Linked DNA regions of Rubrivirga marina. The protein of the gene in region 1 interacts with the protein of each later gene in a pairwise test. Links are inferred from orthologs where the notes say so. Each region holds a gene or a part of one and is shown on either strand. Other genes may lie near its edges. The genes, in order: rpe and eno.

What was found.
Region 2: the proteins of rpe (region 1) and eno interact in binary tests that used the Escherichia coli proteins (3 or more experiments, as listed by UniProt). The link is inferred for Rubrivirga marina from one-to-one orthologs.

Annotation. Positions count from the first base shown.
Region 1 is NZ_MQWD01000001.1:339,132-354,154, forward strand. Bases 587-3,389 are described here. They hold rpe (ribulose-phosphate 3-epimerase), read left to right. Parts: upstream 587-1,556; coding sequence 1,557-2,222; downstream 2,223-3,389. Other genes in these bases: BSZ37_RS01330 (hypothetical protein), read left to right, coding at 829-1,014; BSZ37_RS01335 (hypothetical protein), read left to right, coding at 1,135-1,530; BSZ37_RS01345 (hypothetical protein), read left to right, coding at 2,272-3,219; priA (replication restart helicase PriA), read left to right, coding at 3,277-3,389. Outside these bases: BSZ37_RS01325 (LeuD/DmdB family oxidoreductase small subunit), read left to right, coding at 1-555; more of priA, read left to right, coding at 3,390-5,739; BSZ37_RS21745 (hypothetical protein), read left to right, coding at 5,828-5,989; BSZ37_RS01355 (DUF202 domain-containing protein), read left to right, coding at 6,109-6,390; thrC (threonine synthase), read right to left, coding at 6,451-7,734; BSZ37_RS01365 (homoserine kinase), read right to left, coding at 7,827-8,747; thrA (bifunctional aspartate kinase/homoserine dehydrogenase I), read right to left, coding at 9,005-11,461; BSZ37_RS01375 (hypothetical protein), read left to right, coding at 11,833-12,039; BSZ37_RS01380 (hypothetical protein), read left to right, coding at 12,252-12,704; BSZ37_RS01385 (RNA polymerase sigma factor), read right to left, coding at 12,781-13,392; BSZ37_RS01390 (hypothetical protein), read left to right, coding at 13,507-14,319; BSZ37_RS01395 (sterol desaturase family protein), read right to left, coding at 14,349-14,828; BSZ37_RS01400 (PQQ-dependent sugar dehydrogenase), read right to left, coding at 14,866-15,023. UniProt on the Escherichia coli protein: Catalyzes the reversible epimerization of D-ribulose 5-phosphate to D-xylulose 5-phosphate.
Region 2 is NZ_MQWD01000001.1:3,077,316-3,092,457, forward strand. Bases 8,137-11,058 are described here. They hold eno (phosphopyruvate hydratase), read right to left. Parts: upstream 10,279-11,058; coding sequence 8,995-10,278; downstream 8,137-8,994. Other genes in these bases: BSZ37_RS12930 (ROK family protein), read right to left, coding at 8,137-8,645; BSZ37_RS12935 (FtsB family cell division protein), read right to left, coding at 8,646-8,927; BSZ37_RS12945 (hypothetical protein), read right to left, coding at 10,546-11,058. Also shown: BSZ37_RS12890 (CPBP family intramembrane glutamic endopeptidase), read left to right, coding at 1-492; BSZ37_RS12895 (putative signal transducing protein), read left to right, coding at 489-911; BSZ37_RS12900 (phosphatidate cytidylyltransferase), read left to right, coding at 912-1,730; BSZ37_RS12905 (polyhydroxyalkanoate synthesis regulator DNA-binding domain-containing protein), read left to right, coding at 1,904-2,362; BSZ37_RS12910 (phasin family protein), read left to right, coding at 2,399-3,043; BSZ37_RS12915 (patatin-like phospholipase family protein), read left to right, coding at 3,122-4,345; BSZ37_RS12920 (BON domain-containing protein), read right to left, coding at 4,364-4,666; BSZ37_RS12925 (putative LPS assembly protein LptD), read right to left, coding at 4,835-7,597; more of BSZ37_RS12930, read right to left, coding at 7,644-8,136; more of BSZ37_RS12945, read right to left, coding at 11,059-11,982; BSZ37_RS12950 (hypothetical protein), read right to left, coding at 12,038-13,339; BSZ37_RS12955 (hypothetical protein), read right to left, coding at 13,389-14,594; BSZ37_RS12960 (glycogen/starch synthase), read right to left, coding at 14,793-15,142. UniProt on the Escherichia coli protein: Catalyzes the reversible conversion of 2-phosphoglycerate (2-PG) into phosphoenolpyruvate (PEP). It is essential for the degradation of carbohydrates via glycolysis.

The DNA.
Region 1 (15,023 bases):
CTCATCCGCGGGAAGGCCTACGTCCTCGGCGACCACGTCGACACGGACCAGATCATCCCGGCCCAGCACCTCGTCTACAGCCTGACCGACCCCGAGGAGCGGAAGCTGTACGGCACGTACGCGCTGTCGTCGGTGCCGCCGGAGGGGGCGGGCCTCCCGGACGGCCACGTCCCGTTCGTGGCTGAGGGGGAGCATCGGAGCGAGTACACCGTGATCGTGGGGGGCGGCAACTTCGGGTGCGGGTCGAGCCGCGAGCACGCGCCGTTCGCGCTCCGCGAGGCCGGCATCGAGGCCGTCGTGGCCGAGAGCTACGCCCGGATCTTCTACCGCAACTCGGTCGACGGCGGCTTCCTGGCCCCGTTCGAGACGCCCGAGACGCTGAACGACAAAGTGAGGACCGGCGACGAGGTCGAGCTCGACACGAAGGCCGGGACGCTCACGAACGTGACGACGGGCGAGAGCTGGGCGCTCCAGCCGCTCGGCGACGTGGCGGGGATTCTGGAGGCCGGCGGCGTGTTCGAGTACGCCCGCCAGCAGGGCCTCATCCCGGCCTGACCCCGTCGCGGCGCCGCGGCGGCCCCCCCCCGCCTCGGCGTCGAGGCGGGGGTGGAGGCGCCCGTCTGTTCGGGAAGCGTGACGGTCCGGAGGACGGACCGTGAGGGCCCCGAGCGGCCGGCGTGAAGGCCGCATCGCCCCGTGTAGGACGGAAGCGGTTCGGGAAGCGCTTTGTTGTTAAGCGATTGTGGGGCAAGCGCTTCCGGTGGATCCAACGATCAACATCCGGCCGGCCGAGGGGTTGATTCGCCTCCCCCCACAACCCCGACGGCCATGACGTTCCGCCTCCGCTTCCCGACCCTTTTCGAAGGCCTCTTCGCTGCGGCCCAGATCCGACACGCCTCGTACTGGGGCGAGTGCGCCCACTGCGGCCGCACGACGCCCTGGTACACCAACACGCTCCGCGGCGAGTACCGCTGCACCGAGTGCGGCCACTCGCCGCTTGGGAAAGAGGCCTAAGCAGCCGATACACTCAAGAGCGGTCTCTCTGCCTGCCAGCGACTTCCCCCGCCGGCCGGCGACTTCGGAGAGACCGCACGCGGGGCGGGCCTAGCTTCTGGGCCCGCCCCGTCCCTGTCTGTGACCGCCCCCCAACCCGGCGACCTCGCCCGCCTCACCCGCTTCGTCGCCACCGCGGCCGTCGTTCTCACGGCCGGGGTCGTGTTCGCGACGGCCGGCGAGCGGCCGTGGCAGTCGGTCGCGGCCGTCGTGATGATCTCGCTGCTGCCCTACGTGGTGTTCGTGGCGCTGGCCCGGTGGGCCGCGGGCACCGTCCAGGCCGAGGCGGCCGTGCTCGGCGGGCTGGTGCTGGCCGTGTTCTTCGCCGTCGGGCTGTACGTCATGGCGTTCGTGGTCGCGCCCGGGCCTCGGAGCGCGTCGGCGCCGCTCGCGGTGCCGCTGTTCCAGTCGTTCGCGGTGGCGCTGGCCGGCGCGGCCGCCGCCTTCTTTCGGTGGCGCGCGCAGCGGTCGGGCTAGCTTCTGAACGCACCGCCCTCGCTCTCGTGATCCTCGCCGCCTCCGTCCTCGCCGCCGACTTCGGCCGCCTCGAGGCGCACGCCCGCGAGGCCCTCGACGCCGGCGCCGACTGGCTCCACATCGACGTGATGGACGGCCACTTCGTGCCGAACATCTCGTTCGGGGCGCCCGTCATGCGCGGTCTCCGCGCCCTCGCCGACGAGACCGGCACGCCGTTCGACGTCCACCTCATGATCGAGGACCCGGACCGCTACCTCGACGCCTTCGCCGAGGCGGGCGCGGCCACCATCACGGTCCACCAGGAGGCGTGCCCGCACCTCCACCGGACGGTCCAGGCCATCCACGCCCTCGGCTGCCGGGCCGGCGTGGCCCTCAACCCGGCGACGCCGCTGGAGACGCTGGAGGAGATCGCGCCCGACCTCGACCTCGTCCTCGTCATGACGGTCAACCCCGGCTTCGGCGGGCAGGCGTTCATCGAGGGGTCCGTCGACAAGGTCCGCCGCTGTCGCCACCTGCTCGACCGGCGCCGGAGCCGGGCCGTCATCGAGGTCGACGGCGGGATCGCACCCGACAACGTTCGCAGGATCGTCGAGGCCGGGGCGGAAGTCGTCGTCGCCGGGAGCGCCGTCTTCCGCGGCGACGTGGCGGCCAATGTGACCGCGTTCCGCCAGGCGACGGCTCTCCGGGCGTAGGCACCTCGCGCCGCGCCGCGCGTAGGTCCGCTCCCACCCGCCCCTCGCCATGCGCCGCCTTCTCGCCGCCTTCGTCGTGCTCTCCGCCTGCGCCGGCCCGCCCTCGGCCAACGACCCGTACGACCCTGATCCCTACGAGCCGCCTCCGGTCGAGGAGGCCGGCCTCGACGGGTTGACCTCCGATCAGCGGGCGTCGCTCCGGGGGCTCCCGTTCCCCGCGCTCGTGCCGGGCGACGTCGGCGCGTTTGCGCTCGACCGGTTCGCGGCCGACAGCGACGGCCGGTTCGGGAACTATGCCCTCGGCTACCGCCGCGCCGATGGCGCCTGCTTCGAGGTCTCGGGCGCGAACGAGGGTCTCGGCGGACCGGAGTACCCGATCGTCTCGACCGCGGTGACGATCCGCGATCTCGGCCGAACGATCCGCCTGTACAAGGCCGGCGACGACCCGCGTGGGACGAGCGCCCAGGTCTGGGGCGTCGGGACGATCGTGTCGGAGTTCGTGGAGCTCGACGGGGCCGGGATCCTCTTCCTCAGCGACACGCAGGGGGGCTGCCGACCGCTCTCGCTGGAGGAAGCCGCGGAGTTCGTCGCCGACCTCCGCCGCCTCCCCGACGGCCCGGCGTCCAGCGCGGTCTCCTCGCCCCGATCGACGGAGCCCACCCCGCCGACCGACCCCGCCGCGCTCGGCCCCTTCGCCCCGGCCGACGACCTCCTCGCCGACTACAACGCGGCCTCGACGCCCGAGGTCGCTGCTGAGGCCCTCGCCCGCCGCTACGACGCCGACGAGGTCCGCATCGAGGCGCTTGAGGAGACGTCGTACGAGGCGACCGTCCTGGTGACGGCCCTCGGCCTCCGCGACGACTCGGTCCGCGACGAGCGGCTCCGGCTGACGTACGCGCCCTACGGCCCGACGTGGGAGCTCGTGGCCGCCGGCCGACAGACGCGCTGCCAGCCCGGCCGTGGCCACCAGGACTGGAGCGACGGCCGCTGCAGCTAGGCCCGCCTCGGCACCGAGGCGGGGCGAGTCGGTTTGCCAGCCTCGGTAGCTTGTGGCATGGCCGCGCTCGCCCACGTCGTCCCGCTCACGTCCGTCGACGGCGTGTACACGTACCGCGTGCCGGACGAGATGGCCGCCGAGGCGGTCCCCGGCGCCCGCGTGCTCGTCCCGTTCGGGCGGCGCCAAATCACCGGCGTCGTCGCCGAGCGGGTCGACGGGGGCACCGACGGGCTCAAGCCGCTCCATGACGTCCTCGACGCGCGTCCGGCGCTCCCGCCCGACCTGCTGGCGCTCACGCGGTGGGTCGCCGAGTACTACCTCTGCGCGTGGGGCGAGGCCGTCAAGGCCGCGCTCCCGAGCGGGACCGAGGTCGAGAGCCGGCGCGTCGCCCGCGCGCTCGCCCCGCCCGACGCCTGGGACGAAAAGCGGGGCCGCGCCATCCTCCGCGCGCTCCACGAGAGGAACGGGACGGGCCTCCCCGTGGCGGCTCTCGCCGAGGTCCTCAACCGGAAGACGGTCCCCCAGAACCTCCTCCGACGGATGGAGGCCGCCGGCGTGCTCGAAGTCGAGCACGAGGTCCAGGACGCGAGCGTGACCGCCAAGACGGCCCGCCACCTTCGCCTCGGCGACGGCGCGGAGGACGCCGAGGTCCGCGGCGCGAAGCAGCGCGCGCTCCTCGACTGGCTCGCCGAGGCGGGCGAGGTCGTCCTCCAGGCGGAGGCGCTCGCGGCGACGGGCGCCAGTTCCTCGACCGTCAAGAGCCTCGAGACGCACGGGCTCGTCGAGGCGTTCGACGCCGAGGTCGAGCGAAGGGCCGATGGGATGGACGTCGAGGCCGTGCCGCCCGCGGCGCCGCTCGACCTCCACCCGGCACAGACGGCGGCGCTCGAAGCCATCGTCGGCGCCATTCAGACCGCGCGCGCCGAGACGTTCCTCCTCCACGGCGTCACGGGGAGCGGGAAAACGGAGGTCTACCTCCGCGCGCTCCGCGAGGCGCTCGACCGTGGAAAGAGCGCCATCGTCCTCGTCCCCGAGATCGCGCTCACGCCGCAGACGGTCCGCCGCTTCCGGGCCCACTTCGGCGACCGCGTCGCCGTGCTCCACAGCCGGATGAGCCCCGGCGAGCGGCTCGACGCCTGGACGCGGATCCGCGACGGCGTCTACCCCATCGTCATCGGGCCGCGGAGCGCCGTGTTCGCGCCGGTCGGGGATCTCGGGCTCGTCGTGGTGGACGAGGAGCACGAGGCGAGCTACAAGCAGTTCGACCCGGCCCCGCGCTACCACGCGCGCGACGTGGCCGTGATGCGGGCGTACCGGGCCGGCGCCGTCTGCGTCCTCGGCAGCGCGACGCCGTCGATGGAGACGGTCGCGAACGCGAACGCGGAGAAGTACACCCGGCTCGAGATGCCCGAGCGCGTGCCCGTCCGCGGCCCCGACGGGACGACGCGCCAGCCGGCGCCGCTGCCGCCGGTCCGGGTGATCGACCTCACCCGCGAGCGCCAGATCCGCCGGCTCAAGGGCGCGCTGTCGCACGACCTCCGCGAGGCGATCACGGCGCGGCTGGCGAAGGGCGAGCAGACGATCCTCCTCCAGAACCGCCGCGGCTACGCCCCCGTCCTCACCTGCGACGACTGCGGCTGGACGCCGGCGTGCCGCGACTGCGCCGTCTCGCTGACGGTCCACAAGGCGTCGCACAACCTCCGGTGCCACTACTGCGGCCGGGCCGAGCGGATTCCGCGCCCGTGCCCGTCGTGCGGGAGCCCGGCGCTGGCGCTTCTCGGGAGCGGCACGCAGCGCGTCGAGGAGGAGATCGAGGAGGTCTTCCCGGAGGCCCGCGTGCTGCGGATGGACCTCGACACGACGAGCCGGAAGGGCGCGCACCGCAAGATCCTCGACCGGTTCGGCCGCGGCGACGCCGACGTCCTGCTCGGCACGCAGATGGTGGCGAAGGGCCTCGACTTCCCGCGCGTCACGCTCGTCGGCGTGGTCGAGGCGGATACGGGGATGCTCCTCCCCGACTTCCGCGCCGCCGAGCGGACGTTCCAGTTGCTGGCGCAGGTCGCCGGGCGAGCGGGGCGCCACGACCTCCCGGGCGAGGTGCTCCTCCAGACCCGCAACCCCGAGCACCCGGCCCTCCAGTTCGCCCTCCGCCACGACTTCCACGGCTTCGCCCTCGGCGAGCTCGGCGAGCGGATGGCGCTCGGGTACCCGCCCTACGGCCGGCTCGTCGGCGTGGAGGTCAAGGGACCGCATGAGGGCTCGACGTTTGCGCTCGCCGACCGCTGGGGCGCCGCGCTCCGCACCGAGGCGGGCCGGGTGGCCGGTGTCGAGGTCCTCGGCCCGGTGCCGGCGTTCGTCGGCCGCGTCAAGCGGTGGTGGCGCGTCCACCTTCTCGTGAAGGCACCCCGCTCCCTGCCCGCCTCGGTGCTGGCGTCGCTGGTGCGAACGGCCGAGGGACGCGTCAAGACGCCGTCCGGTCACCGCGTGAACCTCGACGTGGACCCGGTGGGGCTGTACTGAGCGACCCGGTGGGGAAAGCCTGGAGCGTGGGCGGGGACGAAACCAGCAGGGCCGCGCGGCCTTTGGAGTGGCAGCCGCCCCTTCTGCCATGACCCGCCGCTTCTGGATCGTCCTCCTCCTCGCCGCCCTCGGGCTCGGTGCCGTCGTCGTCGTGTCGATCGTCAACGCGTCGGGCGGCGGGGACCCCTCGACCACCGAGGTCGACGAGGTGACCGGCCCGGCCGACGGTGCGACGCCCGTGGCCCGGTGACCGTCTTCGGCCTCCTCGCTCGGCTCCTCGGGCTCGTCGCCATCGCCGACGTCCTGGTCGTCGTGGGGCGGCGGCTCCGGCAGAACCCGCCGCCGGGCCTCCGCTGACGGACCGCGCCCATGACCGCCCCCTATTCCCAGGTCCCCGAGGACGACCTCACACTCCGCGACCAGCTCGCGCTCGACCGGACCGTCCTCGCCAACGAGCGGACGCTCTTGGCGTACCTCCGCACCGCGCTCGCACTACTGGCCGGCGGCGTCACGCTGCTCCACTTTATCGACACGGCCTGGGCGATCCTCGTGGGGTGGACGGCGATCCCGCTGGCCGCCGTCGTCACGGTGATGGGTGCCATGCGGTACCTCCGCGTCCGGCACCGGCTCCGGCAGATCGGCACCGTCTGACCCGGCCCGCCTCGGCCCTTCGGCTTCGCTCAGGAGAGCCGCCGAGGTGGGAGGGGCTAGCTAAAGGTGCGCGCGGAGGGCGTCGAGCGTCGAAGGGATCGTCTCGACCGATACGGGCGCGTCCCACAGCGACGCCAGGCGCTCGGGCGCCTCGGGCGCGACGCCGGCCGCGGCCTCGACGGCCTCCGGAAACTTGGCCGGGTGCGCCGTCGACAGGACGATCATCGGCCCCGCCTCGCCCCGCCCCCGGGCCCGTCGGGCGGCCTCCAGCCCGACCGCCGTGTGCGGGTCGGCGAGGTAGCCCGTCTCGTCGTGGACGCGGCGCATCGAGGCCGTCGTCTCCTCATCCGTCACGGCCTCGCCGCGGACGAGCGACCGGAGCTGATCGTCCGAAAACAGCGACCGGAGGCGTTCGAGATTGCTCGGAACGCCGACGTCCATCGCGTTCGAGAGCGTCCGCACGGAGTCGCCGGCGGGCGGGTCGCCGCCGTCGAGGAAGCGCGGGAAGCCGTCGTTGGCGTTGTGGGCCGCGAGGAAGCCGGCCACGTCCAGCCCGCCGCGCATCGCGAGCGTCCCGGCCGTGAGGTTGCCAAGGTTGCCGCTCGGCACCACGAACGCCGGCGGGCCCTCGGCGCCAGCGACGGCCAGCTCGCGGCCCGCCCAGAGGTAGTACAGCGTCTGCGGCAGCAGCCGCCCGATGTTGATCGAATTGGCCGATGACAGCCGGCCCTTCGCGGGCCGGGCCTCCGAGAACGCCTGCTTCACGAGCCGCTGGCAGTCGTCGAACGTGCCCTCGACGGCGAGGGCCTGGACGTTGTCGCGCTCCACGATGAGCTGCCGCTCCTGGACCGCGCTCACCTGTCCCATCGGGTAGAGCAGCACCACGCGGACGCCCTCGACGCCCTCGAAACCGGAAGCGACGGCGCTGCCCGTGTCGCCCGAGGTCGCGGCGAGGATCGTGACCGGCTCGCCGCCGAGGGCCGCGCCCATCAACCGCGCCATCGTCCGCGCGCCGACGTCCTTGAACGAGAGCGTCGGCCCGTGGAACAGCTCGAGGACGTGGACGCCGTCCCACCCGCCGCCCCGCAGCGGGACGAGTGGGATCGGGAACGAGAGCGCGTCCATCACGAGCGCGTCGAGGCGGTCCACCTCGGGGAGCCACTCGGCGAGGACGCGCCCGCCGAGGTCCGCCAGCGCCGTCGCGCTCTGCCAGCCGGCCGGGAGGGCGGGGACGTGGGTGGGGACGTAGAGCCCGCCGTCGGGCGCGAGCCCGTCCAAGAGGGCCTCGCGGAACGGGACGGGATCGGCGCCGCCGCGCGTGCTGACGTAGAGGGGAGCGCTCATCGGGTCGGTCGGGGGAAGGTGCGGGCGCGGGTCCCTCCGCCTCGACGGCTCTCCTGAGCGAAGCCGAAGGGCCGAGGCGGACGGGGCGAGGATCAGATCGTGCGGACGCCCTCCGTGTCGACCTCGGCCACCCAGCCGTGGGCGTCGATGGCCCCCTCACGGCTGGCGTCGACCATCGCTGTGAGGATCGCGTCGGCGTCGGCGCCGTCGGAGGGGATGGCGAACATGGCGGGGCCGGAGCCCGTGAGCGCGCAGCCGGCCGCGCCCGCGTCGAGCGCCGCGGCCTTCACGGCGCGGTACACCGGCACGAGCGTCGCCCGGTGCGGCTCGGCGAGCCGGTCACGCATGAGGTGCGTGCCGACCTCAGCCCAGTCGCCCTCCAGGAGCGCCGCGAGGAGGAACGCCAGCTCCGCCGCCTGCGCCGAGGCATCCTTGTGCGGCACCGTCCCGGGAAGCACGGCCCGCGCCTGCCGAGTCAGGACCTCCACATGCGGCACGATCACGGCGATCGGCGGCGCCTCGGGCAACGCGAGGCGCCGGTAGGCGCGCGGGTCCGACGGCGACGTGAGCACGAGCCCGCCGAACAGGGCCGGCAGCACGTTGTCGCCGTGGTAGCTCCCCGACGCCGCGAACTCGCCCTCGAGGACGGCGTCCACGAGCCCGGGCTTGTCGAAGGGGCTCCCGAGCACGGCGTTCGCCGCCCACGCGCCCGCCACCGCGCTCGCCGCCGACCCGCCGACGCCGGACCCCAGCGGCACGCCCTTCTCGATCCGCAGCCCCACGCCGCCCTCGGCGCCCGACGTGCGGAGGACGTGGAGCGCCGCGCGGCCGGCCGTGTTCTTCTCGGGGTCGGTCGGGATCGACGGCGGACCCTCGATCGTGACGCCCGGTGCGTCGGTCCGCCACGCCTCGACGTGGTCGCCGAGGCCGGTCACACACAGGCCGAGCGCGTCGAAGCCCGGGCCGAGGTTGGACAGCGAGGCCGGTCCGAAGGCGGTGACAGAGTCGGGCATGGGGTCGGGTCGGTCCGCCTCGGCACCGAGGCGGGGGGAGTCGGGAAATTGAGTCGCGGCGGCCCCTGGCGTCATCGTGAGCGAGCGGAGCGAGTCGAAGGGTCTCTAGTGCGACCAGGTCTCAAGCTCACGCCGGGAGCGCTGCCCGGCCGCGGTGCTCGCCAGAGATCCTTCGACTCCGACCTGCGGCCTCCGCTCAGGATGACACGGGATGGGCGGAGGGGGAAACGGGACGATGGAAGATCGACCGACGCGCGCTACGGCATGAGCTCGGCGGCCTTGACGAGGTCGGCCAGGAGGCCGGCGGCGGTCACGTCGGGGCCGGCGCCGGGGCCCTGGACCACGAGCGGCGTCTCGTGATACCGCGCCGACTGGATGAGGATCACGTTGTCGGTCCCCCGCGAGCGCGCGAACGGCGACTCGGCTCCGACCGCCCGGACGCCGACGCTCAGGCCGTCGTCCGTGATCTGGCCGACGTAGGCGAGCCGCTTGCCCTCGGCCTCGGCGGCAGCCACGCGCTCGGCCCACGCCGCGTCGAGGCCCTCCAGGCCGTCCATGAACGCCTCGACCGAGACGTCCGCCAGCTCGGGCGGGACGAGCGATTCGACCTCGAGGTCGGCGCGCTCGACCTCGCGGCCCGTCTCGCGCGCCAGGATGAGGAGCTTTCGCGCCACGTCCTCGCCTGTCAGGTCGTCGCGGGGGTCGGGCTCGGTGAGCCCCCGCGCCTTCGCTTCGCGGACGGCCTCCGAGAACGACGCGCCGTCCGCGAGCTGGTTGAACAGGAACGCGAGCGTCCCCGAGAACACGCCCTCGACGTGGTCGATCCGGTCGCCCGAGCGGAGGAGGTCGCGGACCGTGAACACGACCGGGAGGCCGGCCATGACCGTCGTCTCGTAGTGGTAGCTCACCTCGCGCCGGCCGGCGGCCTCGCGGAGCTGGCGGTAGTACGCCATGTCGAGCGTGTTGGCCTTCTTGTTCGGCGTGACGACGCCGACGCCGTTCTCGAGCCACGTCACGTAGCGCCGGGCCACGGCCTCCGAGGCCGTCGCGTCGACCACGATCCGCCGTTCGAGGCCGCCGGCGAGGAGCTTCTCGTCGAGCGCGTCGAGGTCGGCCGCCTCGGCGTCGCCGTCGAGGATCTGGACCGAGAGCGGGAGGCCGCCCGCGTCCCACGCCATCTTGCGCGAGTTCGCCAGCCCGACCAGCCGCATGTGGATCCGGTCCTGCTCCATCAGGATCGGCGCATGGGCGTCGAGGATCTCGACGAGCTTCCGCCCGACCGTCCCCGTCCCGATCACGACGACGTGGACGCGCGCGCGGCGGAGAGGGAACGCCTCGTGGAGCGCCTGGAGCGCCGCCCGGACGTCCTCCTGCCGGACGACGAGCGAGATGTTGGTCTCGGCCGCTCCCTGCGCGATCGCCAGCACGTTGACGCCGGCGCGCCCGAGCGTGGCGAACAGGCGGCCCGCCAGCCCGGGCTGGTGCCGCATCCCCTCCCCCACCGCCGACACGACGGCGCAGCCGGGGATCGCGTAGATCTGGCGGAGGTCGCCCCGCTCCAGCTCCACCGCGAACGCGTCCTGGAGCGCGGCGACGGCGTCCTCGGCGTGGTCGCCGTCGACCACGAAGCAGACGCTCTGCTCGCTCGACGCCTGGCTCGTCATCCGGACGTTGACGCCGGCGCCCGAGAGCGCCTCGAACAGCCGCGCGCCGACGCCGAGCACGGCCTGGATCCCGCCGCCCTCGACCATCACGATGGCCACGTCGCGGACCGACGAGATCGCCTTGACGCGGAGGTCCAGCGCGTCGGTCTCGTCGGAGATGAGCGTGCCGGCCTCGTTCGGGTCGAGGGTGCTCTTGATGAGGATCGGGATGCCGGCCCGCTCGACGGGGAGCATCGTCCGCGGGTGGAGGACCTGGGCGCCGAAGTAGGCCAGCTCGGCGGCCTCGCGGTAGCTCAGGCGCGGGAGCGGGACGGCCTCCGGCACGAGCCGCGGGTCGGCCGTGTAGACGCCGGCCACGTCGGTCCAGATGACGCACTCGGCGGCGTCGAGCGCCGCGGCCAGGATCGTCGCCGTGTAGTCGGAGCCGGACCGGCCGAGCGTCGTCGTGACGCCGGTCGCCGTCGAGCCGATAAAGCCCGTGACGACGGCGACCTCGCCCGCGGGGAGATCGCCGACCACGCCCTGCGTGAGCCGGCGCGTCGTGTCGTGGTCGACGGTGGCGCTACCGAATCGGCTGTCGGTGCGGATGAGGCCGGCGGCGTCGAGAGCCGTCGCGGCGTGCCCGGCGGCGCGGAAGGCGGCGGCCACGATCGGGGCCGAGAGCCGCTCGCCGGTGGCGAGGACGGCGTCGCGCGTCCGGTCCGTGGCCTCGCGCAGGAGCGAGACGCCGTCGAGGAGCTCCGTGAGCTCCCCGAGGCGGGCGTCCAGCGTCGCCTGGAGCGCCATGCGGTCTTCGGGCGCGGCGAGCGCGTCGGCCGCGGCCTCATGCCGCTGACGGACGGCGTCGACGGCGGCCTGGTGGCCGTCGCGGGCGAGCGCGGCGTCGAGCGCGGCGAGGAGGTCGTCCGTCGTGCCGCCGAGGGCGGACACGACGACGACCTTCCGACCCTCGGCCGGCGTGGCCGCGACGAGCTCGACGACGCGGCGGATCCGGTCGGGCGTGGCGACGGAGGTGCCCCCGAACTTGGAGACGTGGGGAGAAGACGGCATGGGCGAGACGAAAAACGCCCGCGCTCCGGAGGGGAGGCGGGCGGACCGAGTGAGACGAGCGCCGAGTGGCGGCTCCGATCACCGGCGACGCTCCGCCCCCCAGGGGCCGAGCGTTCGCGTAATCGCCGTCGCGCAGGGGCCCGCGGTCGTGCGAGCCGGGCGGCGGCGAGGTGGGGACGTGACCGGCATACCGCGGAAGCTAGCGGGGCGCCCCGGTTCGGGCAACCAAACCGAGCCGCCGCCGCAGCCCCGAAGCGCTTCCAACTCGGAAAAAAGACCGCTCCCTCGGTACGCTCGGGGTCCAATTCGGGGCTCCGTTCAAAGCAGACCGCCCGGTCGCGTACGTTCGCGACTCGACCCGTCCCCCCATCATGGACCGCATCCGGGTCCTCAAGGATCTGTCCGCATCGCTCCGCGACGTGGCCGCCCGCGTGGGCCGGCTGGAGGCGAGCCAGCAGTCGAGCCCGTTCCCCAGCCCGTCGTTCGGCGCCGGTCTCCGCCGCGTCCGCGACGACCTCGCGCGGCTCCTCGTCCAAGTCGACGCCCTCTGCCGCGTCGGCCGGCCCCCCGAGCCGTAACGGGACGCCCCCCGACGACCCGTCGGCCGGAGAAAATGAACCGCCCGTGCGGATCTCGGCCGCCCGCCACGGCCGTGTTTGGGCCGACGAGGTGGGACGGTGACTCACCATCCCCCGCCACCAATCCCACGGGCGGGTGCGCGTGGAGCACCCTCGCGCGCGCAGGCACGGGGTTCGCTTAGGGGCCGGGCGACTCCTTTCCCCCTGCACCCATGGGACAGCAGCAACTCCTCCTCCTCGTCCTCACCGTCGTCATCGTCGGCCTCGCGGTCGTCATTGGGATCGAGGCCTTCGACGAGAACGAGCGCAAGTCGAGGCTCGACGCCATGACCAACGAGGCCGTCCGGATCGCGGCCGAGGCGCAGGCCTGGAGCCTCAAGTCGCCCGTCTTCGACGGGCCCGAGGCGGGCGAGGGCTTCGCCGAGCTCACGTTCACCCGCCTCGGTTACGTCGCCGACGACCTCGGCGTCTACGCGACGCAGAACGGCCAGTACGCCTTTACCGACACCGGGGCCGGATGCGCCCGCCTCATCGGCGTCGACGCCGAGTACGACATGGACAGTGGCGACCCGGGCGACCTCGACCTCTACGTCCAGGCCGTCATCACGGGCCCGGGCCCCGACGACATCCAGATGTCGACCGACGGGACGCCGATCTCCTGCTAACGCTCGGCACGTCCTCGACCCGCAGTGGGGACGCGGCGCATCGTGTCTCTACTGCGAGCGGACCCCCGAGGCGGGCCTACTCGAGTTCGTCGCGGCGGTCGCGGAGCGTCTTGTTGAGGAGCGCGCGGGCCCGGAAGATGTGGGCCTTGACGGTCCCGAGCGGGAGGTCGAGCTCCGCCGCGATCTCGTCGTAGGTCATCTCCTCCTGATGCCGCATGACGATCACGCGGTGGTACTTCGGCGGGAGGGCCTCGATGGCCTCGCGGAGGATCGCGTTGCGCTGGTCGCGGACGACGGCCTTGTCTGGGCGGTACGTCGAGTCGGGCAGTTCCATTTGGAGCTCGCCGTCGCGCGTCTGGATCGGCTTGTCGATCGAGCGCGTCGGGAGCTTCTTCTTCCGGATGTAGTCGATCGTGTGGTTCGTCGTGATCCGGTAGAGCCACGTCGAGAACGCGTAGTCCGGGTTGTAGCTCTCGATGCTCCCGAAGGCCTTGACGAACGCCTCCTGCACGAGATCGTCGACCTGCTGCTGGTCGCGGACCATCTTCCCGACGTGCCGTCGGAGCGGGCCCTGGTACTTGTCGACGAGTCGCTCGTAGGCCCGCTGGTCGCCGGCGAGGGCCTCTTGGACCGTCGCGCGGTCCTCCTCGGAGGAGGCGGACGGGGGGGCAGACGACGGCTCGGACATGGCAGGGGCAGGAGGCGCCCCCAAGCTACCGCCAGCAGGCAGGCGCTTCCTCCTGTCTCGAACCTTGTCCGCTGAGATCGCTATCCTGGCCTTCAATCCCACCACAGATCCGCCATGATCCGCCACGTTCTCGCCCTCGCCTTTCTCGTCCCACCGGTGGCCGCCCAGGAGCCCATCGACGAGGCCCTGGCCGCCGAAGTCCTCCAAGCTGTCGTGGGGACGTTCTCGCCAGAGAGCGACATGGTGTTCGTTACAGGCCGGGCCCCAGACGGGGCCGACCGCTCCCTCCTCCCCGCCGACGCCGTGATCCTGGGGGGCTTCGCCACGGATACGGAGGCCCTCCTGCCCTCGCAGTCGGACGCGAGGACGGGCGCCATCGCGTTCGGCCGGCTGCCGCTCGATCCCGAGGCCGCGGCGGATGCCTATGCCGCCGCGCTCCCCGGCGGGTGGTCCCTCGACCAGCGCCCGACCCCGCGTGAGTTCCAGTTGTGCTGGAAGGGCGGCAGCCGGTCGGCGGAGGTCACGTTCTCGGCCCGGCAGGCCGGCGGGTCATACGTGACGGCCTCCAACTATGGCTCCAGGTGCGACCCGGCCGACCGGCCGAGGACTCACATCGAGCTCCCCTCGTTTGCTCCGCCGCCAGGCCACGTCCTCGCCGGCCAGCGCCTCGAGGGCTATCGGTCGGCTGGGAGCGGAGGGCTCGACGCCGCGACGATCCGGATCGAGACGCGCGGTCCGCAGACCGTCGCGGACCTCACCGATCACCTCGCGGCCGTCCTCCGCGAGGACGGGTGGGCCCGCGTCGCGGAGGCGGACGCCGGCGGGGCCGTCGTCTCGACGTGGACGCGGGCGAACGGCGAAGTCGCCTCCGTCGCGGTACGCCCGCACGAGGGGGGACTCCGGGCCGTCGTCACCGCTGCGCGATGACCCCTCCCACCGCGCCCGCCTCGGGCGGCTCACCGAGGCGGGCGGTCCCGCTTCCGCTCGAACCGCCGGCCCATCGACGGCGGAAACAAAAAGAGGCCGTACGGCTCCTGGCCGTCCTTGGAGAGCGACTGGTGGTGCCGGCCGTGGGCCCGCTTGATCGCCTGCGCCGCCGGCACGCCGGTCTTCCTCGGCCCGAGCCGGCCGTGGGCGTAGAGGTCGTGGAGCACGAAGTAGAGCACGCCGTAGACGGCGATCCCGACGCCGAGCGGGAACGCCGTGCTCGCCAGCGGGTCGGCGCGGCCGGCCCAGATCAGCCCGACCGAGAGGGCGCCCCAGGCGACGGCGAACAGGTCGTTCCACTCGAGCCCGTCGCCGTGGCCGTGCGCCGGGTCGTGGTGCGTCCGGTGCATCTTCCACAGCGGCCCGTGGAGGAGCCAGCGGTGGAGGACGTACGACAGCACCTCCATGGCAGCGAAGGCAGCGAACGTGAGCAGGGCGAAGCGGAGCACGGGACCTGGGCGGGCGCGGCCCCAAGCTAGGACGGCCTCAACGGGCCACCGTCAGGGGACGCACGACGCGCGCGCCACCAGCCTCGACGACGGCGAGGTACGTCCCGGCCGCCAGTCCCTCCGCCTCGACGTCGAGGCGGGCGGTGCCGGCCGGCAGGAGGCCGTCGTGGAGCGTCGCGACCGTCCGCCCGAGGG
Region 2 (15,142 bases), 2.7 Mb from region 1 along the record:
ATGTTCCTGTTCGTCGCGCTCGCCCTTACGCCCGCGATCTGCGAGGAGCTCCTGTTCCGGGGCTACCTCCAACGGCAGGTCGAGCGGGGGTGGGGGACGGCCGCGAGCATCGTCCTCGTGGGTGTCCTGTTCGGGCTGTACCACCTCCGCCTCAGCCAGGCGATCCCACTGTCGCTCTTGGGCATCTACCTCGGCTTCGTGGTGTGGGCGACGGGCAGCCTGTGGGCCGGGTTTACGGTCCACCTGCTGAACAATGGGTTCGCGGTGCTCGCTTCAGCGGTCGTCCGCGATTCGCCGGAGATGGACCTGGAGAGCCTCGAGTCGATGGGGGTGCCGTGGTATGTTGGCCTGCTCGGGATCGCCCTCACGGCGGCCGTCGTCAAGGCCCTGCTCGCTCGGCGCCAGTCCCTCGTCGGGACCACGGCCGACGCGAGGCCGGTTGAAGCCGAGCTCGTCCCCTCTCCTCCGACCTCTCCTCCCGTCCTCTCATGAAAGAGCCCGCCAGCACCCCCCACGACGACTCCCCCGACGAGCGGAGAGGCCGGACCTACGAGGGCTGGGTCTCGGTGTTCGAGTGCTCCACCGACTTCGAGGCCGACCTGGTGCGCGATCGCCTCGACGAGGAGGACATCGCCGCGGTCGTCCTCACGCAGCGCGACCACTCGTTCAACCTCAACGTCGGCGACCTCTCGCCGGTCCACGTCATGGTGAGGCCGGAGGACGAGGCGGCCGCGCAGGAACTCCTCGACCGCGAACCGCTCACGGACGAGGAACTCGAGAGGGCGGCGCTCGACGCCGACGTCCTGGCGCCCGACGCGCACGACCCCATCTCGGAGGCCCGGCTCGATTCCGGCATCGACGAGATCAGCCTCGACGTGCCCGAGGAGGAAGAGGACGACGAGGACGCCTAGGTGTCGAACTTCGCCCAGCGCGTCCTGACCGGGCTGGTCGGTGCCGCGCTCGTCGTCGCCGCGGTCCGGGCGGGCGGCTGGGTGTTCGCTCTCTTCATCGGGGGGGTGGCGCTGGCGGCCCAGTACGAGCTCTACCGGCTCGTCCGGGCCGGCGGCGTGAAGCCGCTCATCGGGTACGGGATGGCGCTCGGCGCCGTCGCCACGCTGTGGCCGCTCGTGCCCCGAGCAGGGCTGATTCTTTCGGCTGGCCTGGTCGGCCTCCTGTTCGCCGTCCTCTACCTGCGCCGCGAGACGCCCCTCCTCGACGCGGCGGGGACCGCGTTCGGCGTCCTGTATCCGGCCCTCCTCGCGAGCAGCCTCCTCGTCCTCCGATTCGCCGAGGCGAGCGGACTCGACGAGATGGAGCGGTTCTGGCTCACCACGGCCGTCCTCTTCAGCGTCTGGGGAGCCGACTCGTTCGCCTACCTCGCGGGCCGTGCGTTCGGCCGGACGCCCCTGTTCGAACGGATCTCCCCGAAGAAGACCTGGGAAGGCGCGGCGGGCGGCGCCGTGGGCGCGTTCGCACTCGTGGCCGTGTTCAAGCTGACGGTCCTCGGCACGGCCGTCTCGTGGATTGACGTCATGGCGATCGCCGTCGCCAGCGGGGTGCTCGGACCGTTTGGCGATCTGGCCGAGAGCCACTTCAAGCGGTCCGTTGGAGTCAAGGACTCGGCGGCGTGGCTGCCCGGGCACGGTGGACTGCTGGACCGGATCGACGCGACGCTCGTCGCGGTGCCGGCCGTCGTGCTCTACTTCGAGCTCACGCGGGGGCTGCTCTAGCCCGCGCCGCGCTGCGTCATTCGTCCGCCTCGGTGAGGAGCCCGAGGCGGACGAGGTTTGGGCCAGATGCGTCCCTGAGACGTGGGGCTGGATTGTGAATCACACGTTGGATGCCGCGGTGCGGAAACACGCGATGCCGCACCGCGTCAAAGCGATTGATCCACTCCGCCCTCATGCCTCGCCTGATCAAACGCTACGGGAGCCGCAAGCTCTACGACACCACCGACAGCCGCTACGTCAGCCTTGAGGAGGTGGCCGGGTTCGTCCGTTCGGGCGAGCGCGTCGAGGTGGTCGAGAACAAGACGGGCCAGGACGTGACTGCCGCGGTCCTCACCCAGATCATCTCTGAGGAAGGCCGCAACGGTCGCGGATTGCTCTCGCCCGGGTTCCTCCACGACCTCCTCCGGGTCGGCGAGCGGGCCCTCAAGGCCGGCGAGAAGGCCGTCGAGAGTGGGCTCACGCAGGCCCGCCGCGGCGTGGACGACCTCACCACCAAAGCCGTCGACCGGATCCGCCCCGGCGGACTCGTCGGCGAAGTCCGCGACGAGATGGACCGACTCCGCGCCCGCCTCGACGGGCTCGAGCGCTCTCTCTCCGAGCTGGACGACGACACGAAGACTTCCGACCAGTAACCCCCCGGACTCCGTCCGAACAGCCCCCCAACCCCCATGGCTACCACGACCACCCAGGACCTCCAGAAGGAGATCAAGAAGACCGCCGACACGGCCGTCAAGACCGCCAGGACCACCGTCGAGTCCGTCCAGCGTGACCTCACCGAGGCCGCGGGCGACGTGCAGGACGCCGCGCACAAGGTGTTCCTCGCCGGCCTCGGCGCCCTCGCGATGGCCGAGGACGAGGGCTCGAAGGCGTTCAAGAAGCTTGTCAAGAAGGGCGAGAAGGTGAAGCTGCCCGGCCTCGGCATGGACCGCGTCCGCGCCGTCCGCGCTCAGATCACTGGCGAGGCCGAGAAGGCGGCCGACGACGTCAAGGGCCGCGTCAGCGACGCCCGCTACTTTGCCGGCGAGAAGGCCGACCAGGCCGAGGCCCAGCTCAACGACACGGTGACCACTGTCATGAAGCGGCTCGGAGTCCCGACGCGGACGGAGATCTCGGAGCTCACGGCGAGCGTCGAGCGCCTCACGGCCCAGATCGAGCGCCTCAAGGAGGAGCGTGTCGCCTCCACGACGCCCACCCTCGAGGCAGTCGGCGGCGGCTGGTACGAGATCCGCCTCGGCGACGTCGTCGTCGAGAAGGTCCAGGGCAAGGACGAGGCGGAGAAGTCCCTCCTGCGCGTCCAGGAGCAGCGCGCGTAACCTCCCGCTCCGACTTCCGCCAGCGGGCGGGCGCGGACCGACCGTGCCCGCCCGTTGTCTGTCCACTCCCCCGATCCCATGCAGCTCACCGATCACCACCGGACCGGCTACGTCGGCCTCGCGCTCGCGGGCGGCGGCCCCGAGGGCGCCATCTACGAGATCGGCGTCCTCCGCGCGCTCGACGACGCCCTCGACGGGCTCGACCTCAACGACGTCCGGGTGACGGTCGGCGTCTCGGCCGGCGCCTTCGTCGGCGCGTCGCTGGGGAACGGGATCACGACCGCTCAGCTGGTCCGGTCGGTGGTGGGGGAGGAGCCGACGGAGCACCCGTTCCGTCCCGAGCTCTTCCTGTCGCCGGCGTTCCGCGAGTACGCCCGCCGCGGGCTGAGGGTGCCGCTGCTCGCGTGGGACGCGCTCCGCGAGGCGCTCGACGACCCGAAGGGAACGGGCGGGTTCCTGTCGTCGCTGGTGGCCCACCTCGGGCGCGCGCTTCCGGTGGGGGTGTTCGACAACACCCCGCTGCGGGAGTATCTCGAGGCCTTGTTCTCCGTCCAGGGTCGGACGAACGACTTCCGTCGACTCCGCAACCCGCTCTACGTCGTCGCGACGGACCTCGACTCGAGCGAGACGGTCGTGTTCGGCTCCGAGGGGGCGGACCACGTGCCGATCTCGCTCGCCGTCCAGGCCTCGACGGCACTCCCGGGGCTGTACCCGCCCGTCGAGATCGAGGGCCGCCACTACGTCGACGGCGTGCTCAACAAGACGGTCCACGCGTCGGTCGCGTTCGGCCACGGCGCGGGCCTCGTCCTGTGCGTCAACCCGATCGTCCCGGTCGACACCGCGCGGGCGGTCGCCGATGGGGCCATGCGTCGCGGCCGGCTCACGGACCGCGGGATGCCCGGCGTGATGAGCCAGACGTTCCGGACCCTAATTCGCAGCCGGATGGACACCGGCATGGCCGCCTACCGCGACCGCTACGTCGACGCCGACCTGCTCCTCTTCGAGCCGCGCCGCGACGACTACCGGATGTTCTTCACCAACGTGTTCTCGTTTGCCTCTCGGAAGGAGGTGGTCGAGCACGCCTATCGTTCGACGCTGGAGCAGCTCCGCGACCGCGCCGACGAGGTCGGTCCGGTGCTCGAGCGCCATGGCCTCCGGCTCCGCGAGCACGTCCTCGCCCGGAAGCGCTTCGACGTCTGGGAGAGCGTTGGCCTGGGGGGGGACGAGCCGCTGATGCCGTCGACGGTCGCCACGCGCGACCTCCGCGACGCCCTCGCCGACCTCGACGAGTGGCTGGGCTGAGTCGCCGAGGCGGGCGCCCTAGGCGTCCGCGATCCGGAGGTGATCGACGATCCGGCGCACGCCGGGGACGCGGCTGACGAGCCCGAGCACGTCCTCGCGCACCGCTGACGACGGGAGGGTGCCGTAGAGCGACACGGCGCCATCGTGGACGTAGACCGTCAGCCCCTTGACGGGCAGCCCGCCAGAGCGGACGCCGTCGCGGATCCGCCGCGCGACCGACTGGTCGGCCGTCGTCTTCGCCCGAGCCGCCTGGTGGCGGTCGACGAGGGCGCGGAGAGCGGGGGGGAGGCCGTAGCCGAGGACTTGGGCGCTGGCGGACAAGGGCGTGTGGGATGGGCCATCGGATCCCTCGGCAAGCGACGTGCCAGGGCGTGCGCAGCGCCGTGGTGTCGTCGATTCGGGCACGCGAGTCCCATCCCCGCTCCGTTTCGAAACGCCGGCGTTCCGTCGGTCCCGGCCGCGCCCGCCTCGGGCAGCCGGTGGTCCGACCTAGAACCCGAGGCCGCCGCCGCTGCCAAAGCCGCCCGTGCGGACCGTCGAGTTCGGCACGTCGAGGCGGAGGAAGTCGCGGAGGAACCCGCTCTTGACGTAGAGCGACACGGCGAACAGCTTCGTCACGCCGATGGGCTGCCAGTTGATCGCGAGCTCCCAACAGTGGAGGTCGCGCCGGAGCCCGAGCCGCGTCGTCGTGATCTCCATGGACGTGAGATCGACGCCGGTGCTCCCGGTCAGCGACCAGTTCTGCGTCAGCCGCGTGTTGAACTGCGACACGTCGAGCGTCGCGAGCGTCCGCCCGTCGCTGACCGCCGTCGGGGCGGTCCGGTTGATCGTGATCCCGAGGGCGACCGACCAGGGCGCTGAGTAGTCGACGTAGCCCACAGCCGCGCTCCGTGGGAGGATCGAGCTCGGGTCGTACGGGTCGCCCGGAAGCGGCGGGCTGTACACCGGACGGACGTCCGTGGCGCCCGAGCGGCGGGCCGACTGGAAGGTCCGGCTGATCTGGACGTTTGAGTTCGTGAGCCGGAGCGGCCGGCCGTTCGTCTCGAAGTACGTCACGGGCGAGGCCGTCGCCAGGGTGTCGACGGCGTAGGCTGAGAAGTTGGCGCTGCCGCTGGCGTTGAACCCGTAGGCCGTCGTCGTGAACCGCGCGGAGACGGGCCGGATGGGCTGCTGCTCCGCCGCGAAGTTGTACCCGCCCGACAAGCTCAGCGAGAGGAGCTGGTTCGTCTGGCTCCGCTCCTCGCCCGTCGAGTCGACGCGGACCGTCCGCCCCACGAACGTGTTCTGGACCGACAGGTTGAGCGCCCGCGTCGGGTCGGTCGGGATCGTCGGGTGGATCGCGTAGCGGCGCGTCCGGTTCGTGGAGTCTACCTGGACCTCCTTCACGAACCCGAACGCGGCGTAGTCGGGCTCGAACGAGAGCGACGCCTGCGGCGTGACCGTGTGGCGGATCCCGTCGAGCGCGCCGATGCGGATCGGGAAGGTCCCGTACAACTCCGTCGAGGCCGACGCGCTCAGCGCGAACCGGCGGACCGGCGTGAACCCCGGGTCGCTCGTCGTCACCACGCGGTTCAACTCGGACTCGAACGTCTGGACGACGGCCTCGTCGGCCCAGGTCTCGGTGAACGTGAGCGTCGGGCCGAACGTGAGGTTGTAGCGCGGGACCGAGAACGAGGCGTTGATCGGGACGGTCTGGACCACTTGGTAGTCGAACCGCCGCGTGTCGCAGGCCCGGTCGTCGGGGTCGGCGCAGGTCGCCTCGGCGAACGCGCTGGGGCTGAACAGCGCGTCGAGGGCGGAGACCCCGGTCGAGTCGCTGAGCGGCTGGTAGGCGAAGGCGTTCTGGGCGTTGGCGGTGTAGCTGAAGCTGATCTTCTCGTACCACCGGTCGTCGCGGCCGGAGCGGAACGGGAAGCGGCGCTGCTGCGAGAACGACACCTGCGGGAGCGTGGCCGTCGTCCGGTTGTTGGCAAAGTCCTGGAACGCCTGGACCGACGCGTTTAGCGACCGCCCGACGCTCGGCCACTGCTGAGCGTACGACACCGACGACGAGGTCGACGCCTGGAGCTGGTCGCTCACGTTGTCCGACGCCAGCCGCTGGCTGACCGACTGGAGGTTCACGCTCGCCGTGAGCCGCTGGCCCGCCGGGAACGACTGGTTGTGGCTCCACCGGAGCCCGACCGGCGTGCGCGGCGCGTAGTTCGGGTCCGTCGGCTCGCCCGTCACGATCCGCCCGTACTGGAGCCCGACCTGCCCGCTGTAGGCGTAGCGCTTGTTGTACCGGAACTGCCCGTCCAGCTGGAACGAGCCCTGCGTGCCCACCTTGCCCGTGAGCTGGGCGTCGAGGTAGTCGCTGATGGCCCAGTACCAGCCGACGTCGTCGAGAAAGATCCCGTACGCCGAGTCGCGGCCGTAGCGGAAGGGGAGGGGCCCGCTGCGCCGGCCCTCCGCCGCCGGGAAGTAGCCGAACGGGAGAATGAGCGGCATCGGCACGCCCAGCAGCTTGAGCTGGACGGGCCCCGTGAACACCCGCTCGCCGTCGACGACCTTGATCCGGCCCGCCTCGACGGCGTAGTGGGGGTGGTCGAGGTCGCACGTGGTGTAGGCCGCGTCCTGGGCGAACACGACGTGCGCGTCCTGCTGCTTGAGGATGCCGCCGAGGAGGTAGCCGTCCTCGATCTGCGTCCGCGCGCCGGTCACGCGGCCGCGGCGCGTGCGGAGGTTGTAGACGACCTCGCGGCCCGAGAACTGGCCCTCCTCGCCCTGGAACTGCGGGATGCCGACCTCGCCGGAGTCCGACGGCACACCCGACGCCCGCAGCACCTCGCGCGCCGATTCGTAGTCGACGCGGCCGGCCGAGATCTGCGCGCCCTCGTACTCTGTCTGCACGTTGCCGAAGAGCGACACCACGTCGCCCGGACCGTCCGGCTCGGCCCCGCCCCGAGGCGCCAGCGTCACGCGGAGCGAGTCGGTCGCGATGTAGCGGACGGCCCGGTCGAGTCCGCCCTCCGCGGCCGGGGCGCGGGGGACGGGCAGTGCGATGGGAGGCGCTGGGGTCTCCACCGTGTCCGGCGCCGCCCCCGTGTCGGTCCGCGGGACGACCGAGGCGGGCGGACTCGTGAGCGAGTCGGTCGGAGCGGCCAGCGTGTCCGCGACGGCGGGTGTTCCTGCCTGAGCCGTGTCGGGGACGACGACCTGGGCGCTGGCGGACGCCGCCAGCAGGAGGGCCAGAAATGGGAGGAGGCGGACCACGGGACCCGAACGGTCGCCGCGGCGGCTTCGTGCGCCCATGGCCGCGCTAGGCCGCGTCGTCGATGTGCTCGAAGACGAGGCGGGCCGCGCCGAGCATCGCCACGTCGTTGCCTCGCGTCTCCTGCACGATCTCGATCCCTTCGCAGAGCGACGGCATGGTCCAGCGCTTCATCGCGTCGCGCGCCGGGTCGAGCAGAAAGTCGCCCGCCCGCGACACGCCGCCGCCGACGACCACCTTCCGGATGTCGAGCAGGTTCACGATCGAGCCGAGGAGGACGCCCAGCTTGTGGCCGGCCCAGGTGAGGACCTCGCGCGCGGCCTCATCGCCCGCCAGCGCGGCCGCGTGGACCCGTTGGGGGGTCACGTGCTCGAGGTCGCGGCCCGACGTCGCGTAGAGGTTCGTTTCCCGGGCGAGGAGCTGATAGCGCGCGTGCCGCGAGAGGAACTTCTGCCCGAGGTAGGCCTCCAGCGCGCCCGCCACGCCGGTCCGGTCGTAGGGCCCCTCGTAGTCGATGGTCATGTGGCCGATCTCGCCCGCGGCGCCAGTCGTCCCGCGGAACAGCCGGTTGTCGACGATGATGGCCCCGCCGACGCCCGTCCCGAGCGTGACCATGATGAACGAGTCGAACGGGACGCCGGCCCCGTAGAACGCCGAGCCGAGGGCCGCCGCGTTCGCGTCGTTCTCGGCGATGATCGGGCCCCGCACCTCGATCCCCGCCTCGGCCATCCGCGGGCCGATGTGGTCGGCGAGGCGGACCCGCTCCCAACCGGGGATGTTCGGGGGCTTCGTCACCGTCGTCCGGTCCATCGACACGACGCCCGGCACGCCGACGCCGATGCCCTCGACGTGGCCGTGGGCCTCGAACCCCTGCACGACCCGCTGGACGCCCTCCACGATCCGGTCGAGCACGCGCTCTGGGCCGTGCTCGGCCTCGGTCGGCAGCGTCGCCTGTCGGACGATCCCGTCGGTCCGCTCGACGAGCGCGACCTTGAGGTTCGTCCCGCCGAGGTCGACGCCGACGGCGTATTCCGGGGTGGTCTCGGGCATCTACTCCGACGCTTCGACGCGGTAGACGCGCTCGCCGGGGCGGCGCATCCCGTACTCCTCTCGGGCCACCCGTTCGAGCGTCACGTCGTCGAGGCCGGCGTCCAGCCGGGCCTCCAACGTCTCGTTCTCTTTGGCGAGCCGCTGGTTCTCGACGGTCAGCCGGTCGAGCTCGTGGGCGTAGCTCGCCCGGCGGTACACGCTGTGGCTGTCGAAGAACGCGACCCAGAGTCCGAGCCCGATCACCCCGGCGATCAGGACGTTCCGGCGAAAGCGCTTGCTCATGGCGACGGGTGGGGGGATCCCTGAAGGTAGCGAGGACCGGCGGGGCCGCCCACCACGGTCGCCCGGTCTAGAACCGGAACGCCTCCATGCCCGGGTAGATCGCCGCGTCGCCGAGGAGCTCCTCGATGCGGAGGAGCTGGTTGTACTTGGCGAGGCGGTCGCTCCGCGAGGCCGAGCCCGTCTTGATCTGGCCGCACCCGCAGGCGACCGCGAGGTCAGCGATCGTCGTGTCCTCGGTCTCGCCCGAGCGGTGGCTCATGACCGAGGCGTAGGCGTAGCGGTGGGCGAGCTCCACGGCCTCCATCGTCTCGGTCAGGGTCCCAATCTGGTTCGGCTTGATGAGGATGGCGTTGGCCGTGTCCTCGTCGATCCCCCGCTGGAGCCGCGTCGTGTTCGTCACGAACAGGTCGTCGCCGACGAGCTGGATCTGCTCGCCGACGGCCTCGGTCAGCGCGGACCAGCCGTCCCAGTCGTTCTCGTCCATGGCGTCCTCGATCGAGATGATCGGGTACTCCTCGACCCAGCCGGCCCAGAACTCGACCATCTCCTCCGACGAGAGCTTCCGGTCCGGGTCGGACTTGTAGAAGACGTACTTCCCGTCCTCGTACATCTCCGACGCGGCGGGGTCGAGCGCGATGTAGAGGTCCTCGCCGGCCTCGTAGCCGGCCTGCTCGACGGCCTCCAGGATGACCTCAATGGCCTCCTCGTTCGAGCCGAGGTTCGGGGCGAACCCGCCCTCATCGCCGACGGCCGTCGAGTACCCCTTCTTCTTGAGGACCGCCTTGAGGTGGTGGAACACCTCGACGCCCATCCGGAGGCCCTCCGAGAACGTCTCGGCGCCGACGGGCATCACCATGAACTCCTGGAGGTCGACCGAGTTGTCGGCGTGCTTGCCGCCATTGATGATGTTCATCATGGGCACCGGGAGGCGCCGGGCGTTGGCGCCGCCGAGGTAGGCGTAGAGCGGGAGCCCGGCCACGATGGCGCCGGCGCGGGCGGCCGCCAGCGACACGCCGAGAAGCGCGTTGGCGCCCAGCTTCGACTTGTTGTCGGTCCCGTCGATCTCGAGCAGCGCGGCGTCGAGCGCCGGCTGGTCGAGCACGTCGAGGCCGATCACCTCCGCCGCCAGCGTCTCGTTGACGTTATTGACGGCCGTGAGGACGCCCTTGCCGAGGTAGACGTCGTCGTCGCCGTCGCGGAGCTCGACGGCCTCGTACTCGCCGGTCGAGGCGCCGGAGGGCACGGCTGCGCGTCCCACGGCCCCGTCGTCGGTGATCACGTCGACCTCGACGGTGGGGTTGCCCCGGCTGTCGAGGATCTGGCGGGCGTGGACGGAGGCGATGACGGACATGGCGGGTCGGGGGAGGGGAGGGCCCCAAGATACCGGCGACGCCCGCCGGAGTGCCCAACGAGCCACCGTTTCGATACGCGGAATGCGGGCCGACTCCCTCCGCCTAGGCGCCAAGGGGGGCGGGACGAGGCACCAGCAAGCGTGTGGCGTCCTGCTGTCCCGGTCTTGGACTCGTGGGGGGCGGCTGTGACAAAAAAAGCCGGCCGCCCTCCGAAGAGAACGGCCGGCGAAACGGTCCGCCTCGGTGTCGAGGCGGAGCGGGTCAGGCTAGCGGACGCGCGTCGTGCACGAGCCGTACGCCCCGAGGCTGGCCGAGACCGACTGGCCCGGGCTGAAGCCCTCGAGGAAGTACTGGTCGCGCGACGGCCCGGCCCGCTCGTAGCCGGCGGCGGCGCGGCGGGCGCTGGCCGCGATCTCCGCGCTCGAGCTTGAGGCGGCCACGTTTCGGTAGATGTCGGCGAGGCACCAGTACGCGAACCGGCCCCGGAGCGACGACGGGCGGCCGACCGACTGGGCGATCAGTCCGGCGCGGCGGTACAGGCTCGGGCCGTGGTTCGGGAAGTACTCGAGCGCCCGGTTGAAGTCGGACGACGACCCGTAGGCGCTCACGCCGCGCGAGTAGAAGAAGTCGGCGCGCTGGGCGTTCGACTGGGCGTTCGTGATGGCCCGGTTGAAGAGGTCGTTGCCCCTGCCCGACTCGCCGTCGCGGTAGGCCTGGAAGGCCAGCGCGAGGAGCGTCCGCGGGTTGTCGACCTGGCTCGTGATGACGTCGAGGCGGAGGATCTGACTCCGGATCTCGGCCACGTCCTCACCGAGCGCCTCCAATCGGTCGGGTTGCTGGAGCACGACGCCGAGGAGTTGCAAGGCCTCTTGATCCCCGATGGACCCCCCTCGGAGGTCGGCGATCAGCGCCTCGACGGCCTCGTCGGAGCCGACGGAGACGCCACCCTGCTCGGCCGGGTCGGTCTCGATGTAGTCGGCGTACTGCGTGTAGCTCTGCTGCAGCGCCGCGTCGTCGAGGGCCGCGGCGATCTGGCGGATAAACTCGGCCCGGTCCGGGTTCGGCTGCTCGGCCCCGAACTCGTCGGCTGAGGCGTTGAAGAGCTGAACGATGTACCAGTCCTCGAGGCTGTCCGGCTGGGCCTCGAACGCCCGGTTGAACGCGTCGAACTGGCGCTCGGCCGCGTCGTCGTAGTAGGCGCTGTTCTGGAAGAAGAAGAAGCCCTCGCGGAGGTCGCGGAGGTACGGGTCGTAGGCGATGTTCTGGGCCCGCATCGCCTCGACGCCGGCCGCGCGGGACGCGAGCGCCGAGTCGAGGTAGGCCACCTTCTCGGTCCGGTTGGTGGAGTCGACCTGGGCCGCGAAGTCCTCGTAGATCGAGGCCATCCGGAGGTAGTTCCGGTCGTCGGGGTCCTCGCCCGTGAACAGCGGCTCGTTCTCGAGGAGCCACGTGATGTAGGGGTAGGCCGCGCAGTAGTCCCCGTTCCGGTAGTACTCGGACCCGAGGCTGAAGTTGGCCCGCGTCGTCTCCTGGATCAGGACGTACGTGTCGGCGCAGTAGTCGCCCGGGCCGTACGCCGTCGGCGTGTCGGGCACGAACGGCGTGTCGTCGCGCGAGACGTTCCCGCCGGTCGAGGGTGGCGCGCTGCACGCGGCGAAGACGCCGAAGGCGAGGAGGAAGAGGGCGAGGCGGGTCGGTCGCATGGGCCGAGGGTGTGTCGTGTCGAGAGGGGTGAGAGTGGGGCGAGCCCCGCGGAACCTAGTCGAAGCGGCGGCGGACGAACCAGCGCTCGCCGAAGTTGAGCGTCAGCGTCCCCTTGAAGAACGTGTCACGGACGAGTACGCCCTCGGCAGAACCGCGGGTTCCGACCTCGAGCCCGAGGTCGAACCGGGCGCCGGTCAGGCGGTTTGGGACCGAGACGCCGCCGGTGAGCGCGAGCGTCGTGACGTCCTCGCCGGCCGGGGCGTAGAGCCCGTTCTCGGCGTACCCGCCGATCCGGTACGACGACCGCTGGAACACGCCCGCGCGGCGGTCCCGGCCCGCCGGCGTGATCTCGAACCCGCCGCCGACGCGGACCCGGTCGCTGAGCAGGTCGAGCCCGGTGCCCGGGTCGTAGCCGCCGACGGGCAACGAGCTGTCGAAGCCGGACCACGGCTCGTACGACGCGTCGAGCGCGGCGAGCCAACGGAGCCCCGAGAGGTAGGCCACGCCCCCGCGGACGGCGAGGGGGATCGTCACGTCGCCGTCGACGGAGAGGCTGCCGTCGGGGGCGCGGAGCGTGTCGCGGTCGAGGCTCTCGCCGAGCGTGACGGTCCGCGAGGCGTCGAGGGCCGCGGGGAGTCGGACCGAGGCGGCGACCGTGAGGGCGTCGTCGTCGGTGGCGAGGTTGCGGGCCGTGACCGCCGCGCCGAGCGTGGCGGTGATCCCGCGGAGCCGCGTCACGCGCGCCTGGCGGGTCTCGAGAAAGACGTTGTCGTCGAAGTCGGTCCGCTGGAGAAGCTCCTGCGAGCCGAACAGGACGTCGGCGGAGGCGCCGAGTTGGAGGAACGACCCGACCTTCGCGCCGACGCCGGCCGAGAGCTGCTGGAGCCCGCCGGCGCCCTCCTGGTTGAGGGTGTACGGGGCCATGTCGCCCTCGACCGAGAGCGAGTCGCGGATGGCGGCCCGGTAGTTGACGCGCGAGAAGGGGCGGTAGGCGAGCGTGACGCCGAGGCGGCCGGGGAGGAGCGGGACCCCGAGGTGGAGCGACGACAGGTCGCCCGCGGTCCCGACGCTGGCCTCGTCCGTGAGCGCGTCCTCGCCGCGGACCGTCGCGAGGCTCGCGCCCGCCGAGAACGTCGTGAGCGCCTGGTCCGACCAGAGCGCCGGGTTCGACAGGTTCACGTACGTCCCGGACCGGAGCGCCGTCGCGGCGTGGCCCAGCGCGACCGACTGGGACGACCCGAACTCGACGCGCTCGCCGAGGCCGTACAGCGAGTAGATCGAGCCGTAGTTGTTCTGCCCCTGGGCCCGCGCACCGGCGCAGACGACGAGGGCGAGGAGGAGCGCGGAGAGGCGCATGGACACGAGAGGGGTCAGAGCGGGGGACACGCGAGCGGCGCGGACGTTGCTACTCCGGCGCGGAGCCGACGAGGGTCAGCGTGAACCGCGGGCCGGGGTCGGGCTGCGACTCCGGCAGGAGGAGGGGGAAGATGTCGAGCGAGGGGATCCCCGTGACGGATCGCAACTCGTACCGCTCGAAGGCCTGCGCGGGGTCGAGGAGGAGCGCTTGCACCTGCTGTGTCAGCCCCGTCGTCGCGACGACGGTCAGCTCGCCCGAGCCATCGTACACGACGCTGTCGGAAAGCCGGACGAGCTCTTCTTCACCGTCGACCGTGCGGATGCCGTAGAGGAACGACCGGCTGGCGATCGGGCGGACGAACGCCCCGTCGCGAGCCAGCGACGCGTCCAGTGGCAGCCGGATGCGGGCCCGCGCCAGCGGGGTCGACCCGATCGGCGAGAAGTCGGCGTCGAACCGGACCGCCGCGCCGGGGCTGGCGCGGACGCCGAGCGTGCCGCTGGGCACCATCGTCGGGGCCTCGGTGGCGATTGACGAGAACACCTCGGAGAGCGGGAAGCGGACCGTGTCCTCGCCCACGACGACGCGGAGCCCGGAGCCCTCGCTGGCGAACGTGTTGAACCCGAAGACGACGCCGGGCGCCGCCACGAACGAGGCCGGCACGTCAAGCGCGAAACCCTCGAAGTCGTCGTCGAAGTCGTCGCTGAGGAGGAGGGCGGCGTTCGCGCTCACCCACGCGTCGGGCAGGTCGAACCGCCGGAGCGTGTCGGACGCGACGACGGTCGTAGTCGAGAGCACGTCGCCGGTCGCGAACAGCGTGTCGGCCGGGTAGCTCGTGTCGACCTCCCAGCTGCCCTGGATCTCGCGGAGCTCGAGCGGGAGGGCCGTCGTCGTGTCGCCGTAGGCGTAGGCGCGGTCGAGCTCGAGCCACGCGTCGGTCACGTCGCCCGCCTCGGCGTCGCCGTCGAGGGTGCTGGGCTGGAGGAGGTCGACGTAGGCGACGGCGCGGGCGTCGCCGAAGACGGGGTCCACCACGCGGCCGGCGAGCACGCGCGTCTGGATCGCCGTCGTCGTGCTGGTGGACGCGATGCCGATGGCGACCGTCGTGTCTGGGACCTCCGTGTAGGTCGTCACGGGGACCGTCCGGACGTTCGGATCGAGCTGCTCCTCGTCGATCAGGCCGAGGCCGACCCCGGCGGGGTCCTGGCAGGCGGAGAGGAGGAGGACGGCCGCGGCGGCGGCGACGGTGAATCTCACGGGGGGCGGTGTCGGTCGGGGGGACGGGGCGCCTTCCCAACGACGCCCCGCCGCGATTCGCATGAGGGCGCGCCGAAAGGGACGACGGACCTCCAGCCTAGCGAGTCTGCGAGGCGCCCGACCGGGCGGATCCTGCAAAAAAGCGACGCGGCCGGGCGTCGCTGCCCGGCCGCGTGCCGTGTGGGAGGGGCGTGGGGGCTACGCCGCGAGGGCTGGTCCGAGCGACGTGTACAGCTCGGCGGCCGTGTCGGCGACGGCCTCGGGGTCCTCGCTGAGCGTCGGCCCGGTGGGCTCGCCGTCGGCGGCGCGGTCCGAGCCGGCGTAGGCCGCGGCGTCGGCCGTGTCGAGGCCGATCTGGCGCATCGTCTTCCCGGCCCAGCCGGCCGGCAGGCCGAGGCCCTCGGCCTCCTCGGCCGTGAGCGTGTGGCTGTACCCGTCGTCGCCCTCCGGCGTGTAGACGGTCCGGACGCCCGACAGGACCTCGCTGTCGCCGAGCTCCTCCTGCAAGACGTGTGGCACGAACGAGCTGATCCAGCCGGCGGCGTGGA